Regions from separate parts of the Paenibacillus sp. FSL R5-0810 genome, predicted to be linked through region 1. Evidence: riboswitches for the same ligand, from Rfam matches in the RefSeq annotation. Region 1 holds a riboswitch; each other region holds the start of a gene.
What was found. A riboswitch is a leader RNA that binds a small molecule or an ion and turns the genes downstream of it on or off. The one in region 1 is predicted to bind thiamine pyrophosphate.

Region 1 (3,764 bases):
GATAACCGTTCTCCTGGAAGCCGGGAGCTCTCCTTGCCGCCAGCCTGGGCGATGCCATCCTGGAGACCAGCTGCCCTTGACGGATCTCCCAAATATGGGTGGCCGCCTGCTCGGCGATTCGCATCTCGTGGGTAACCATCACGATCGCCGTCCCGGCCTGGCGCAGCCGTTCGCACATCTCCAGAATCGCAAAGGTATTCCGTGCATCCTGGCCAAACGTAGGCTCATCCAGCAGCAGCACCGCCGGCTGTCTGGCCATGGCTGTGGCCACGCTGAGGCGGCGTTTCTGGCCCGTGGATAGCTGGTATGGATGCCGGCTCTCCTTGCCGTCTAGTCCGAATCGCTCTAGCGTCCGGCGGGCCTGCTCAGCCGCCTCATCCGCGGACATGCCGTCCACCAGCAAGGAGTACGCCACCTCATCCGTAACGCGCTCCGTCACGAATTGCAGCTCGGGATTCTGAAATACGAATCCGATTCGGCGGAGCATCCGTTCCCTTTGTTTGCGGTTTCGTCTTCCTTTCCCTAACGGAACCTCCCCCCCGCCGAGGAGGTACATGCCTTCCGCATTCAGCAGCCCCATCAGGCTCAGAAGCAGCGAGCTCTTCCCCGCTCCGTTCGGCCCGACAATCGCAATAAAATCGCCCGGATACACCTCCGCCCCTTGGACGGTAATAACGGCTTTGTCCCACCGCTTGCCTGAGAACTGGGCCAGCTGAACGGCAGGCTTGCTCTGTTCTGCCGACGTAAAGTCGGCTCCGGTAAGCCGTCCGGACTCCTCAACGGAATGGAGTCGTTCCCGGTTCTGTAGCCGAGCGGCTTTTCCCAAATCCCTGGCGAAGGAGTCATCCTGGCGGGATCCGCCGGAGGAGGTTCCAAGCGGTGCAAACACCTCCATGCCGGATGGGGACACTGCATAATCGTCCCATACGCCGGGATACCAGATGCCGAATTCCTTCAGCTCCCGCGAATAGCGGGCGAATACGTCGGCCGGCGTGCCTTCACCCAGAATCGTCCCATCCGGGCCAAAAAGCACGACCCGGTCTGCATATTCAGCCATTTCTTCAATCCGGTGCTCCACGATGATCAAGGTGCGCCCTGCGGACACAGCCTTCACCGCCGTCCAGATTTGCTCGCGGCCCTCGGGATCGAGCAGCGCCGACGGTTCATCCAGCAGCAGCACCTCCGGCTCCAGCAATAGGGCAGAAGCCAGTGCAAGACGCTGCTTCATCCCTTGCGATAAATGCGCGATTTTGACATGGAGCGACTCCAGCTCCAAGCCGACGGCTTGCAGCGCTGCCTGCATCCGCTCTTCCATCTGCTCCCGTGGAACGCATTGGTTTTCCAGGACGAATGCCAGCTCCTCGTCGACGAACGGCATGCAGAACTGGGTGTCCGGATCCTGGAACACATATCCCCAGGAAACGGGAAGCTTCTGCGCCTGGCATTTCATCGGCACCTCCGTCGCCCGGGGAATCATCCCGCTCAGCACCTGAAGAAGCGTCGATTTGCCGCAGCCGCTTGGACCCAGCAGCAGCACCTTTTCTCCGCGGGCGGCGGAGAACGAAAGATCTTTAAACATCAGCCGCTCCTCGCCCGGGTATTTAAGGCGCAGCCCTTCTACATAAAGCGCCGGTTCCTCCTGCGGATCATTAGGCGCATCCACCGTGTTTACGAAGTGTACGCCCGTTTGCATTTTAGACATGGCGCGAATCGTCCAGCGCCTCATATTCTTTTTGCGATGCCGGACGCAGCAGGGAGGTTACGCCGGTACGCTCCAGCGCTTTGGCGAGGACGAGCATCAGAAGGCCTGCAATGACGGCGCCGCTGAAGATCCGCATGCCGTATTTCGCCAGGAACATCCAGGTCTGAAGATCGTCCGTGTAGCTGTAGAAGAAATCAAGGAGCATCGAGCCGACGGCGGCAGCGGCCCCCGCCAGAGCCACCGTGAAGGCAGAAGAGCTGCGGTAGCGGGTTGCGGCAAATACGAGCTCGGCCCCCAAGCCTTGAATCAAGCCGTACATCAGGAGCGTAAGCCCCCACCCGCTGCCGAACAGCACTTCGACATGCGCGGCTGCAACCTCTGCAATGATCGCCACGCCAGGTTTCCGGATCAGCAGATAGGCCAGCGTCGCCGCGGCAAACCACATGCCATACAGCAATTCGTCCGCTTCGAAAAAGAGCGGCTTCAGCAGGTTGTATACCGATCCCCAAAAGTGATACACCACGCCCAGCACCAGCGATACAAGCACCGTCACCAAAATATCGCTCAGTCTAAGCCCTTTTCTCGGCTGAGCCCCCATTATGCCTTGCCTCATCGTTTCCATCGTACAATTACCCCTCTCCATCGCAATTTTTTAAAAGTGGAAAAAAATCACAACAAAAAACCGTCTGGAAACGCGCAGACGGAAATTAGGCCCTAATATGAGCAGGGTCGGATATTCTCTACGCTGGCATTACCCAGTTCAGATTAACGGTCAACAGCGGATAGCAGCTGCAATCTCAGCCTGATTCACTCAAGCACCCGTATTCCCTATTCGGTTTTATGTTAACTTTAAAATACACAGCCTTTCCTGATTTGGCAAGGGTCTTTTTTTCTTCAAGGCCTGTTTGTTGATTTCCAGCCGATTCTATGTCAATATCAGAGTGATTGCTTTTCAAGCATCATCGATAGCTTAGGTCTTTGCACAAAAAAGGAGAATAACATGGCCAAACGATTGCTGCGTCTGATGACAGAGCTCTCCTCCCGAAAGTGGTTGTCCCATTTGGTGGGGCAGTTCTCCCACAGCCGGTTGAGCCGTCATCTGATCCCTGCATTTATTCGAATATACCAAATCCCGGCGCATGAAGCGGAGAAAGAGCTGCATGAATACCGCTCGCTCAATGAATTCTTCTCCCGCCGATTAAAGCTCGGCCTGCGGGCCATAGATACGACCGCCGACGCGATGGTGAGCCCGGTTGATGCGACGATTACCGCCATGGGCACCATCGATACCGGCACCATCCTCAACGTCAAGGGACAGGATTACACCATTGAAGAGCTGCTTGCGCAGTCTCCGAGAATCGAGAATTATGTGAACGGTTACGCGTTCGTCTTATATTTAAGCCCGACGGATTACCATCGCATTCACGCCCCCGTTACCGGCGTGCAGATCGAGCGGGAGCACCTCAAGGGCAAGGTGTATCCCGTCAACGATTTTGCCATGACCCATATCCGGTCGGTGCTTAGCCGCAACGAAAGGCTCATTACCTATATCAAGCATGACTTCGGTGAGGTTGCCGTGGTCAAGGTCGGAGCATTGAACGTAAGCAGCATCCGTTATGCCGACGAGAACGTGACGAAATGGCAGATCGGGGATGAGCTTGCATACTTCGAATTCGGCTCAACCGTCGTGCTGTTGACCGAGAGCGGCACCTTTACCCCCCGGGGAGATCTTACCCTCGGGACGACGGTTAAAATGGGCGAGCTGCTCGGCATCCTCCATCCGCCCGCAGACAAGAAGCAGAAGCGGGATGCGTGCTTGGAGAAGGAGCTGTGTACGGAAAAATAAGAACGTCCTTGCGGATGCCTTCATTCATGACCGCAATGACTCCCGTTGCGTCCCTATCGAACAAGGACAATGTTAGACCTTATTCTCTTCCCAATAGCCGGACGATCAGCCGCTGAAAGAAGCGGTCGGGCAGCCATGCCTTGATCCGCCCGGTCAGCCGGGTGCTGCGGGGAAGCCGGTACCGGAAGCTCGGATGCTTCATACCGGCGATTCGAG
Region 2 (3,764 bases), 5.7 Mb from region 1:
TTCCTCACCCATGCCGGCAACCGTGAATTTGTTGGCGAACAGGTAGGCCAGGATGACCAGCGGAACGCTGATATACAGAAGTTCGTACTGTCCCTTGATGATCATGGAAAAATCGCCTTGAAGCCATGCGGACATGTTCTGAATGAGATCATATTTATAAGCGAAGAACGTAGCGATCGAGCTTACGATGTTCCCGAACATGAGTCCAACGAGCGGAATAAAGATCGCATCCTTGAACTTGATCCGGTCCAGGATCTTCATGAAGATAAACGTGCCGGCCAGAGCGAATACAAAAGCCACCAGCATTTTCACAAGCGGTCCGCTTGTCGTGAATACGAGCATCGCAACGAGAATTCCCAGTCTTGCGGAATCCATGGTTCCCGCCGTTGTCGGCGATACGAACTTGTTGCGGCTAAGCTGCTGCATGATCAATCCGCAGATACTCATGCTGACTCCCGCCAGGATTAGACTGACTAGACGCGGCAAGCGGCTGACGAGCATAATATGCTGTTGTTGTTCCGTCATGGAGAATAAGTCCAGCGGCGAAATATCCTTGACTCCGATAAATAAGGAGACGATGGAAAGCGCCACAACGGCTGCGGCTAAGTAAATGATCTTCATGGCTCTTCCTTCTATGCATATGTCTCTAAATCATTTCGTCAGCTCGTAATTCAGTTATCATTCTCATTGAGATTGATTATCAATTACGCTCTGATAAGCATTATATCACCCTCATTCTCAACCGACAAGTATAATTGAGAATCAAACTCAATTAAATTTTTAATCTTTGCATGATTTGTTCATCAATTGTTCATAATATGAAGCTTGGCAGAAATTAGCCGTTGTTGTCCTCAATCCTTCTATTGTTCTCCTCGCCCCCTCTTATTAATAGGAAATAAAATTTAAGCCCCCTGTTTTGGCTCCAAATCACGGGGTATTTCATCAATAAATTCTCAATCACAGGGTTGACAATGACCAATGTAATATAATAACATACTAACGGAAGTATTATTTCTTACAATTAGTAAGTTGTTAAGGAATAATAATTCAACCTATTTCAGCGATCACCTTGATGCATATTTGCTTGAATGATAGGACATCTTTTTATCAGGCGTATGCAATCCAAACCATGACTCAGGAGGGTTTATCAACATGTCTAAAGACTTCCTTACCGCACTTAAAAATCGCCGTTCCTACTATGCGATCAGCAAGGATTCCGTCATCTCCGATGAGCGTATCCAAGAAATCGTGAAAGATGCCGTGAAATACACGCCTTCTTCCTTCAACTCCCAAAGCGCACGCACGGTCGTTCTGCTTGGTGAGCAGCATGACAAGCTGTGGAATATTACGGAAGGCATTCTGAAGGAAGTGGTGGGCGACGAGCAAGCATTCAAATCCACCGCTGAGAAAATGGCCTCTTTCCGCGCAGGCTATGGCACTGTATTGTTCTTCGAAGACAACGATGTCATCGCAGGGCTTCAGCAAAACTTTGCGCTCTATGCCGACAACTTCCCGGTATGGGCGAATCAGTCGAACGGCATGCTTCAGCTCGTCGTTTGGACGATGCTGGAAGCCGAAGGACTGGGTGCTTCCCTGCAGCATTACAACCCGCTGATCGACGAAAAAGTAAAAGCGGAATGGAACATCCCAGAAAACTGGAAGCTGATTGCGCAAATGCCGTTCGGCAAGCCGGTCGCTGAGCCAGGGGACAAGGAATTTGCTCCGCTTGAAGATCGCGTGAAAGTTTACAAGTAAGCGAAACAAGACAAAGAGCCGCCATCAGGAAGCCTATTAAAGCTCCTCATGGCGGTTTTTTGCTGCATTGACATTGTTTTTTCGATGCAGAGACGTTACAATTACCCAGTAAGAAGCCGCCCTCTTTCGTAAGCTTGGACCGGCCGGTCAAAACAAAATTTCATATCTTGTGTTGCTGTACTAGGGGTGCCTTGTGCTGAGAAACGGCAGAACCGCCGTTAACCCTTATTACCCGATCTAGGTCATGCTAGCGTGGGGAAGTGTAGCGTTCATGTTTATGTTTTGTTCGCGTAGACATCGCCGCACTTATCCCTTAGGGTGCGGTTTTTTTGCGTTATTTTGCGTTCTCAAATTTATGCTGCAGGAGGAATCTACAATGAATGAGTTAGCATGCGGAACCAGCCGGATTGTTGGCTGCCGGTTCTCGGTATTGCCGATGACGGACCGCTTCGTCGAAGTGATTATGGGGGCGTTGGAGTCTGTGCACACGGATAAGGTATGGATTCATACCGATGATGTCAGCACTTGTGTTCGCGGACGTGCCGAGCACGTATTTGACGTTACCCGTGCGATATTCGCCCATGCGGCAGCTTCCGGCGTACATACAGTCTTTAATGGAACCTACTCCATCGGCTGCCCAGGCGATACGGATGCGGATGTCTATATGTCCGAGGATTCCCGGGTGTTAAACAGCGAGCTTGGACCACACGCGGATATTGAAACCGCCTGCCAGTTCGCCTTGTATCCGCTCGGAACCGAGCATTATATGGATATTATCTACGGAGAAGTGCAGCGCGCCAAGAAAAAGGGAACCTTCGGGGGCAGCGTCCATTACGCAAGCCGTCTCGACGGAACGCTCTCTCGAGTATTCGAATCCCTCGAGGATGCGTTCAAGCATGCCATCCAAACAGATACCAGCCACCTCGTGATGACCGCTGTCGTCTCCGCGCACAGTCCATCGCCCAAGCAGAAAAGCGTTTAATATGCATGCTTAAGCAAACAAGGACCCGGCCATATGCCGAGTCCTTGTGCTATCCACCGCGTATCGCCTTTGATTCAAACCCAAGCAAGCGAGATGATTACGAGCAGGATAAAGAGAACCAATATAATACCCGTTGATGTGCCCCAAACATCTCCACCATATGCTCCGCTCATGACGATCCCTCCTGGATTTATTGAAATACGTGATGTCATCACATATTTAAGGTATGAGCCGGAAAGAACGACGGTCACGGCAGCTGTACCGCTTGTCTTTTCCCCCAGCCATGGCCTTATTCTTCATATCCGGCAAGCAGCTGGCCTCCGTAAGGGAGCAAAACCTGCTCGCACAGCTTCATGAGCTGATGCGATTGCCGGGTACGGTACATCGCCTCCAGCGCTTGCACCAACCGCTCGCTAAAATGCGGATCGAAGCCGGAGACTAGCCGGAACAGCGTCTTCCCTTCCCCCGTCCACTGCCGGTTAACCCTCAGAACAAACTCGCAGAGCAAAGTCGATATTTTTTGAACGGTAAACCAGGCTTCCCCGTCCCCTTTGGCCTGCTTAAGATCCATCATGTATTCGGTGATCATGTACCGGGCTGCGTCAATATCGGACATCGTTAATGGCAGCGGACCGTAATCCAGATCAGCCTGGGCCTCCGCGCGAATGTCTTCCCCTTCCGGTACCGAGCAGAGAACGATGCCTTCAGCCATGATCCGCTGCAGTGTCGGATTCGCCGCAACGATGCCTGCGTCAAAATCTTCGCGATAGCCGGAGCTAGATATAATAAACAGCTCTACGATCCAGCCGGCAGCTTCAATCGTCCTTCTCCTCAGCCCTTCGCCTTCTCTCTCCACAATGATCACGTCAAGGTCTGAGTGCTCGTTGTGCTCTCCCCTGGAAGCACTGCCCCCCAGTACAGCCAGCAGACAATCCGGATATTGTTCCGACACGACCTTCCTTGCGGCCTGAATCGGCTCCATCTTCATGCGTATTTCCCCCAAACCGCTCATATCTTCAAAAAAAGG
Region 3 (3,764 bases), 2.5 Mb from region 1:
TCGCGAAACAGCCTTGAAAACAGCTTCTGAAAATGGAATGACGGCGCAAGTCTTGCAAGCTGTGAGCGACAACGGGATTACGCTGCAAATTCAAGAGGTGATGTATGACGGTGATCGTCTCTCCATCGGTTATATACAACAGGTTGAGGATGGATTCTCCGGTAGGCATGGTTTCATAGACGGAATCAAATTCAAAATTGACGGCAAGCCATACGCAGACCGTGTCGGTGGCAGCGGTCCTCTACCTATTGATAGCCAAACAGGAATTGGACAAATCAGCTTGCTGCCATTCAAACAGAAGTTACCGGATGAATTCGAACTAACGATCGAGGTAGCAAACGTGGACGGAGTTAAAGGTCATTGGGATTTTTCAATTCCCATTAAAAAGACCGTTTCCGGAACGAAATCATGGATGCCGATGAGGAGTGCAACGGATGGAGAAACCACCCTGCTGATTAAGAAAATAGGCTTTAAATCCGGTACGGGTACGATGGACGTGGAGCTAGTATACAGGCGGCCGGCAGCTAAAGCGCAAGATCCCATGTATGATATCCTAGCTATTACTGATACTGGAATGGAGTTCAAACCTTATGAGATGGATGGAGATGGCTACGTCGAAGACGGTACACATGTCCAGTTAGGAACCTTTCGATTTGAATTACCTCTTGTTACGCCGAAGTCCATTACGTTCCGTCCGTATTTGCGCGGGGATGTGCCGGTATATGGAATTAGAGTGCCGATGAAGCATGAACCGTCGACCGATCATCCTCTAATTATTCCTCAAGGGGAATTAGGCCGCCTGTTAGTGACGAAAGTGGAACGCTTAAAAGATAAGACGATCGTACATTACCGGAAAGAAGTCACTGACCCCCTTCAGCAAACCGAGTTGATCCTCGAGGATTTGGAAGGCAAGTACAATTTTTACCCATGGGACATGTACATCATTCCTTCCGAGGAAACGAAGACGAGGTTAATTGATGCCAAAAATAATGCTTACGTAACCGAATTCCCGGCCTTAAATTCGGATCAACAGCCAGTCTTTGTCACCCATGAATACAAAAAACCTATTTTCCTGAAAGAGCTCGAAATGACAATACCGCTTCAATAAGGTAAGCATCGGTCAATTGATGGCATTTGCGAATGAAAGCATGAACGGTCACCTTTTTTTCTGGAAAAAGGGGGTTAGGGGGTTATATCTACCGAGTATTGCAGCAAACACGGAAACGTTTGACACCACCGCTAAACCTATGTACAGTAATAGTCAATAGAATAGGAAGTCCACTAGGGGAGCCGTCAGCGGCTGAGACAAGAGCGTATCTTGGACCCTTTGAACCTGATCTAGTTCGTACTAGCGTAGGAAAGTGGAGCCTTCACGGATAGAGTCCTTTTTGCGCCTGCTTCTGCCGGGCAAGAGGACTATTGCTGAAGCCGCTCCGTTTTTCGGGGCGGCTTTGTTTGTCATGCTCCGAAAAACGTAATTTCCTGCATCTTCGTCGCACAGCACGATAGCGCACGAGTACGAGCTAGCAGCATGCAAGGTTGCCATATGCCGTGCATAAAGGGTTGGCCGTGTACATAAAGGGTTGCCGGATATACACATGTAGCCGGGTACAACGGCTGCCGGATCTGCAAAGTTCCCGGATGCAACCGTTGCTGATATGAAAAGGATGCACGGTATGCGTAGGTTTGCGGGACATGCAACGGATGCTTGGCTTCGAATCCCCGGATTACCGGGATTGCCTGGTCGCTAGGAGGACTTCCTGCTCTTCATTTCAAGATGGAGGTGGGGGAAACCATGACGTTTACCCAAGAGCTTCGCCAGCAGGCGGACGGAATTTTCGAGGCGATCGTAAACCATCCCTTCGTGCGGGGAATTGCCGCCGGGAAGCTGGACAGCGAACAGCTGATTCACTATGTGAAGCAGGACTTCGAGTATTTGAATGCCTACATTCGCATTTATGGCGTCGCCATATCCAAGTGCACGAGCCGGGAGGATATGGCGGCGTTCAACGAACAGATTGCGTTTATCCTCAACAGCGAGGTGCATCCGCATCAAAATTTCTGCTCGGTCGCGGGAGTGAACTATGAGCAGCTCCAGGGCTACCCTCTTGCACCGTCTGCGCACCACTATATCCGTCACATGCTGACCGTTGCGCATGAGGGAACCCTCGGCGAAATTATGGCGGTCCTGCTTCCTTGTCCGTGGACGTATTATGAGATCGGCCGCAGACTGCTGGATGAAGTTAAGCCGGATCGCACCCATCCGTTCCATGAATGGATTCATTTTTACGGGAATCGCGGAGAGGATGCGGCAGGGAAGTTCCTTGGCCGTGTGGATGCGTGGGCGGAAGGAGCGACGATGAAGGAGCGCGAGCGGATGCGCGAGCATTTTATGCTGAGCTGCCAGCTGGAGTATATGTTCTGGGACATGGCTTACAAGCAGGAGGAATGGCCCGTGCCGTTCCAGCCGTTGGTCGATGCCACGGGGTATGGGCGCTGAGCATTTGAGTTATGGGACAGACAGGGGTAACGAAAGGTCATGCATTTTGAGAATGAATCAGAATTCGGGTTGAGATGAGATTATGGGTTTCATATGTCGTATGTCATATGCCAAAAACCAAGAAAAGAATGGGAAAGGATGATGGCAATGAGCGGAAATACATGGGATTCGGAGCTTGCGGGGCTTTTAACGAAGGTGCAGCAGCAGAAGCCTCTTGTCCATAACATGACCAATGTGGTGGTTACGAATTTTACGGCCAACGGCTTATACGCGCTGGGCGCGTCGCCGGTAATGGCATATTCCCCCGACGAGGTGGCGGATATGGCCCAAATTGCCGGAGCGCTCGTGCTCAACATCGGCACGCTGTCCCGCGAACAAGTGGATGCGATGATCCTTGCCGGGCAATCCGCCAATACGCATGGCGTCCCGGTCCTCCTCGATCCGGTAGGAGCGGGGGCAACGCCGTTTCGGACCGCTTCTGCGCTGCGGATCCTGCGTGAAGTGAAGGTTTCCCTGGTGCGGGGCAATGCGGCCGAGGTTGCCAATCTGATCGGCGAAGTCCGGGTGATCAAGGGGGTCGATGCAGACGACTCTGCGTCCGGCGGGAACTTAGAGCTGGCCCTGCGGGCTGCACAGCGGCTAAATACGGTGGTGGCTATCACTGGAGAGGAGGACGTGATCAGCGATGGTGTTTCGGCGCGAATCATACGCGGCGGGCATGCGATGCTGACGAAAGTAACCGGAGCGGGCTGCCTGCTCACGTCCGTGCTCGGGGCCTTCGCCGCTGTGGAGCCGGATTTGCTGCTGGCGGGGACGGCTGGCCTTGCCTTCTATGGGGCAGCAGCCGCCCGCGCGGCCGAGCAAACGGCCGGACTCGGGCCGGGCAGCTTCCAGATCGCCTTCCTGGATGAGCTTGCAAAGCTCCACTCCGGTTCGCTCGAAGGGCACGCGTCGGTCCGCGAAGCGGACATCCTGACGGAAGGGAGCGTGTCCCGATGACAGACGCGCGGATTCCGAGAGCGCTGACGATTGCCGGGTCCGACAGCGGGGGCGGCGCAGGTATTCAAGCGGATCTGAAGACGTTCCAGGAGCTGGGCGTATTCGGCATGTCGGCATTGACTGCAGTAACGGTGCAGAATACATTGGGCGTCCATGGCGTCTATCCGCTCCCGCCGGAAGCGGCGGCGGAGCAGATCGAGGCGGTGGGCGGCGATATCGGCGTGGACGCCTTAAAGACCGGGATGCTGTTTCATGCGGATGTTAT
Region 4 (3,764 bases), 1.8 Mb from region 1:
CAGCTCCGATGTTCATGAAACTATCAAGAAAGATCCGAAGGACATCCCCGAGCGCAAATGCGCTTCCACCAAGGCACAGGAAGATGACCGCCCGCTTGTGCAGCTGCTTAGTGTTAAAATACACGACCAGCGTAAAGAACATCAGTACGATTCCGCACAGCGGATAGAGCATCGCTCCTCCGGCCGACCTCCAGACGGTATCCGTCCCGCTCTCCATCTCCGGCTTAATGAGATACTCCCACCCCACCGTCATCAAGGTAATCGCAACAATGATGATGTCCAGGGTAAACCGAGCGCCCCGCAGCGGACCCTGCACTCGTCTGAACAGGTAAATCAGGGCACCGGCGAACAATAGAGCTTCCAAGCTCCAGAACAGTTCCGCCAGCCGGATGGATCCGCCAAACACCCCTCCAATCCATTCATCACCCGCATACAGGATGCGCCCTATTGCATCGCCGGCCAATCCGGCTGCAATCAGAAGCCAAAATCTGCGAAGATGGCCTTGCTCATACCGACTGCCAATCACCCCGATCAAATACGCGAATGCGGCTATCGGAGCCATAATGGCTAAGATGCGGTGAAGCAATAAAGCGTCCGGCATCCACAGGGCCAATATCCATTGGATCAATGCGTATCCAATCGCGAGCCGAATATATATGGAATCGGATGGACCCGGGCTCATTCATATCCCTCCCTGAAACAAAAGGTAGGCTTGGTCATTCATGATGAATAGGTCTTTCGAATTAAAGCGTTTCCATATCCAATCATACTTTTAGCCCGAGGAAAAGTAAAGAAAGAAGCGCCCAACAACTGGATATTTATAGGCATATAGGCCGCGTAGAATCGTTATTTGCGGAATTGTCCCGGGATTGTAGTCACTCAATCCCCACTTGACACATGGGGTTTATGTAGTATTATTCTTTCATATCAACGTATCTTTGGTTTTATATCCTAGCATAGTTTCATGGAAGGGGTTCTTGTAAAATGGGACAAAGACGATTGGACCATGTAGGCATTGTCGTAAGGGATCTGGAAGCAACGATCGCTTTCTATACGAAGGTGGTCGGCCTTGAGCTCAAGGACCGTCTGACGCACACGAACGGTGTCATCCAGCTGGCTTTCCTCGGCTTTAACGGCAGCGATGAAACCGAGGTCGAGCTGATTCAAGGATACAGCGACTCCCTTCCTGCGGAGGGAACGGTGCATCACTTTGCCGTCAGCACGGACGACATTGAAGCGGAATATGCACGGGTGAAGGAGCTGGACGTTCCGCATCTGGATGAGGAAATCGTCACGCTGCCCAACGGCTACCGCTATTTCTTCGTGCACGGTCCGGAAGGCGAATGGATTGAATTTTTCCAGCGCTAACAGGCCAGGTCTAAGGTTGCCCGCCCGCATATAGAGACTCCTATGGGTCGCCTGGATCATTCGGGTCTTCCATGCCTGGACAGCCACTCATCCCGGCGACCTATACGAACGTAGAAAATCGCCTTCAGGCATGGGGCGTTCCCGTACTGGACAGGTGCTTCCGGTAGGTCTATAATAACGGAAGTATAACCCGTAACTTCATAAATACCGGGGGAGCTGGAATCGGCCGGCTGAGAGTGTATCCCATAGAGATACTGACCCTTATACCTGATCTGGGTAATGCCAGCGTAGGAAGCCATAAGATTGCGGCTGTTCATAAGCCGTAGTATATACTTACGCCGTCATGCGCTCCGATACGATCGGGGCGTTTTTTGTTGTTGTTATGAAGTTAATACGGAAAATGGAAGACATATAAGGAGAGGAGAAACACGATGAAACAACGTACATGGCTCTCTCTGCTGCTCGCCTGCGTCCTGCTTCTGGTCGCTTCCGCCTGCGGGGCAAGCGGCCAGAACGGCGGAAGCGCGCCCGGCAAGCAAGAGACTGCCGGAGAAGGAGAACAGCCGGCCAAGCTCCGCGATGTCCAATTGATGCTGGACTGGTCGGCGAACACGAACCACACCGGATTATATGCAGCCAAGGAGCTCGGATATTATGAGGAGGAAGGGCTGAACGTGCAAATCGTACAGCCGGGCTCCGGGGGAACCGATGCGATGGTCGCTTCCGGCAACGTACCGTTCGGCATCAGCTATCAGGAGGGCGTAACGCTCGCCCGGACACAGGGGCTGCCGCTGGTTTCGATCGCAGCCATCATTCAGCATAATACGTCCGGATTCGCTGCACCGAAGGATCGGGGCATCCAGAAGGCCTCCGATTTTGAAGGAAAATCCTACGGAGGCTGGGGCTCTCCGATTGAGGAAGCCGTCATGAAATCGATCATGGAGATCGATGGAGCCGATGTGAACAAGGTCAACATCGTGAACATCGGAGACGCCGATTATTTTACGGCGGTTAAGCGGGATATTGATTTCGCCTGGATCTACTATGCCTGGACAGGCATTGAAGCCCAGCTTCGCGGCGAGCCGCTGGACATGATCTACGTGAAGGATTATTCCGAACAGCTGGATTATTATACGCCGGTCATCGTAACGAACGAGAAGCTGATCGCGGATGACCCGGAGCTTGTCAAAGCGTTCATGCGCGCAACGTCCAAAGGCTATCAATATGCGATAGACCATCCGGAAGATGCCGCGGCACTGCTGTCGAAGGCAGTTCCCGACCTGGATGCCGAGCTGGTGCTGGAAAGCCAGAAGTGGCTCAGCCCGCGCTATCAAGATGACTCGCCGCGCTGGGGCGAGCAGAAGGCCGAGGTTTGGTCCGGATATGCCGACTGGATGTTTGAGCGCAAGCTGCTGGAGAAGGAATTGGACGCGGAGCGCGCGTTTACGAATGAGTTTTTGCCTGACAAATAGGAGAAGCACTCCCCGCAGCATTGCAATGCTGCTTCGCGGCTCATCGGCATGAGGCTTAACGGCCGTGCAAATGAGAACCCATATACGAAAGGACGATTGACTCATGGCGAATACACTGCTGAGCATTCAAGTCATTCCGCGTACGCCGGACGGCGGAGACAGCATCCCTTATGTGGATGAAGCCATTAAGGTAATCCAGGATTCCGGCGTCAAATACGAGGTCCATGCTTTGGAAACAACGATGGAAGGCGAGCTGTCCGAGCTGCTCCGCATCGTGGAGCGAATGCATGATGCGCTGGTGAAAGCCGGGAGTCCGAGCATCATCTCCCAAGTCAAAATCGCACATCATCCGCAGGGCATCAGCATGGATAAGCTCACGGAGAAATACCGTCCATGAAAAGCTGGTGGAGCTCGATATGGCCGCCCGTCGTGGCGGTCCTCTTCTTTTTGATCGTGTGGCAGGCTGCGGTCTGGATGTTCGATATCGAGAAATTCATTCTGCCTGCGCCGACGGCTATCGGGCATGAAGCCATCACCGGGGCGTCGGGACTTATGGAACACACTTGGGCTACCCTAAAGTTAACCGTGATCGGATTTGCCATCGGAACCGGTATCGGACTCCTGCTCTCTTTGGCTCTGCACAGGGTACCTTTTCTCAAAACAGCCCTTTATCCGCTTCTCATCTTAAGCCAGAACGTGCCGACCATCGCCTTGGCCCCGCTCCTCATGATCTGGTTCGGGTTCGGCATGCTGCCGAAGGTCATCGTCATTACGCTCGTTTGCTTCTTCCCCGTAGCCGTAGCGGCCCTCGACGGGCTGGCACGGACCGACCGCACGATGATGAATTATATGCAGATGACGGGAGCCACGCCGTGGCAAATCTTCACCAAGCTGGAGCTTCCGCACGCGCTGCCATCCATCTTC

Region 2: another riboswitch for thiamine pyrophosphate. It lies ahead of MKX76_RS02770 (YkoF family thiamine/hydroxymethylpyrimidine-binding protein); the one in region 1 lies ahead of MKX76_RS28085 (ECF transporter S component).
Region 3: another riboswitch for thiamine pyrophosphate. It lies ahead of tenA (thiaminase II); the one in region 1 lies ahead of MKX76_RS28085 (ECF transporter S component).
Region 4: another riboswitch for thiamine pyrophosphate. It lies ahead of MKX76_RS20190 (ABC transporter substrate-binding protein); the one in region 1 lies ahead of MKX76_RS28085 (ECF transporter S component).

The regions. Positions count from the first base shown of each region.
Region 1 is NZ_JBBOCF010000001.1:6,282,223-6,285,986, reverse strand. It holds gene MKX76_RS28090 (ABC transporter ATP-binding protein) at 1-1,702, opposite strand, end outside; gene MKX76_RS28085 (ECF transporter S component) at 1,695-2,315, opposite strand; TPP riboswitch at 2,423-2,535, opposite strand; gene asd (archaetidylserine decarboxylase) at 2,703-3,548, shown strand; gene MKX76_RS28075 (SDR family oxidoreductase) at 3,628-3,764, opposite strand, start outside.
Region 2 is NZ_JBBOCF010000001.1:594,378-598,141, reverse strand. It holds gene MKX76_RS02780 (ABC transporter permease) at 1-621, opposite strand, end outside; gene MKX76_RS02775 (nitroreductase family protein) at 1,153-1,755, shown strand; TPP riboswitch at 1,928-2,031, shown strand; gene MKX76_RS02770 (YkoF family thiamine/hydroxymethylpyrimidine-binding protein) at 2,132-2,737, shown strand; gene MKX76_RS02765 (sporulation protein YjcZ) at 2,812-2,910, opposite strand; gene MKX76_RS02760 (nucleotidyltransferase domain-containing protein) at 3,027-3,725, opposite strand.
Region 3 is NZ_JBBOCF010000001.1:3,830,760-3,834,523, reverse strand. It holds gene MKX76_RS17180 (DUF4179 domain-containing protein) at 1-1,108, shown strand, start outside; TPP riboswitch at 1,274-1,377, shown strand; gene tenA (thiaminase II) at 1,796-2,500, shown strand; gene thiM (hydroxyethylthiazole kinase) at 2,648-3,499, shown strand; gene thiD (bifunctional hydroxymethylpyrimidine kinase/phosphomethylpyrimidine kinase) at 3,496-3,764, shown strand, end outside.
Region 4 is NZ_JBBOCF010000001.1:4,530,582-4,534,345, forward strand. It holds gene MKX76_RS20180 (GGDEF domain-containing protein) at 1-682, opposite strand, end outside; gene MKX76_RS20185 (VOC family protein) at 985-1,368, shown strand; TPP riboswitch at 1,568-1,679, shown strand; gene MKX76_RS20190 (ABC transporter substrate-binding protein) at 1,800-2,840, shown strand; gene MKX76_RS20195 (thiamine-binding protein) at 2,944-3,237, shown strand; gene MKX76_RS20200 (ABC transporter permease) at 3,234-3,764, shown strand, end outside.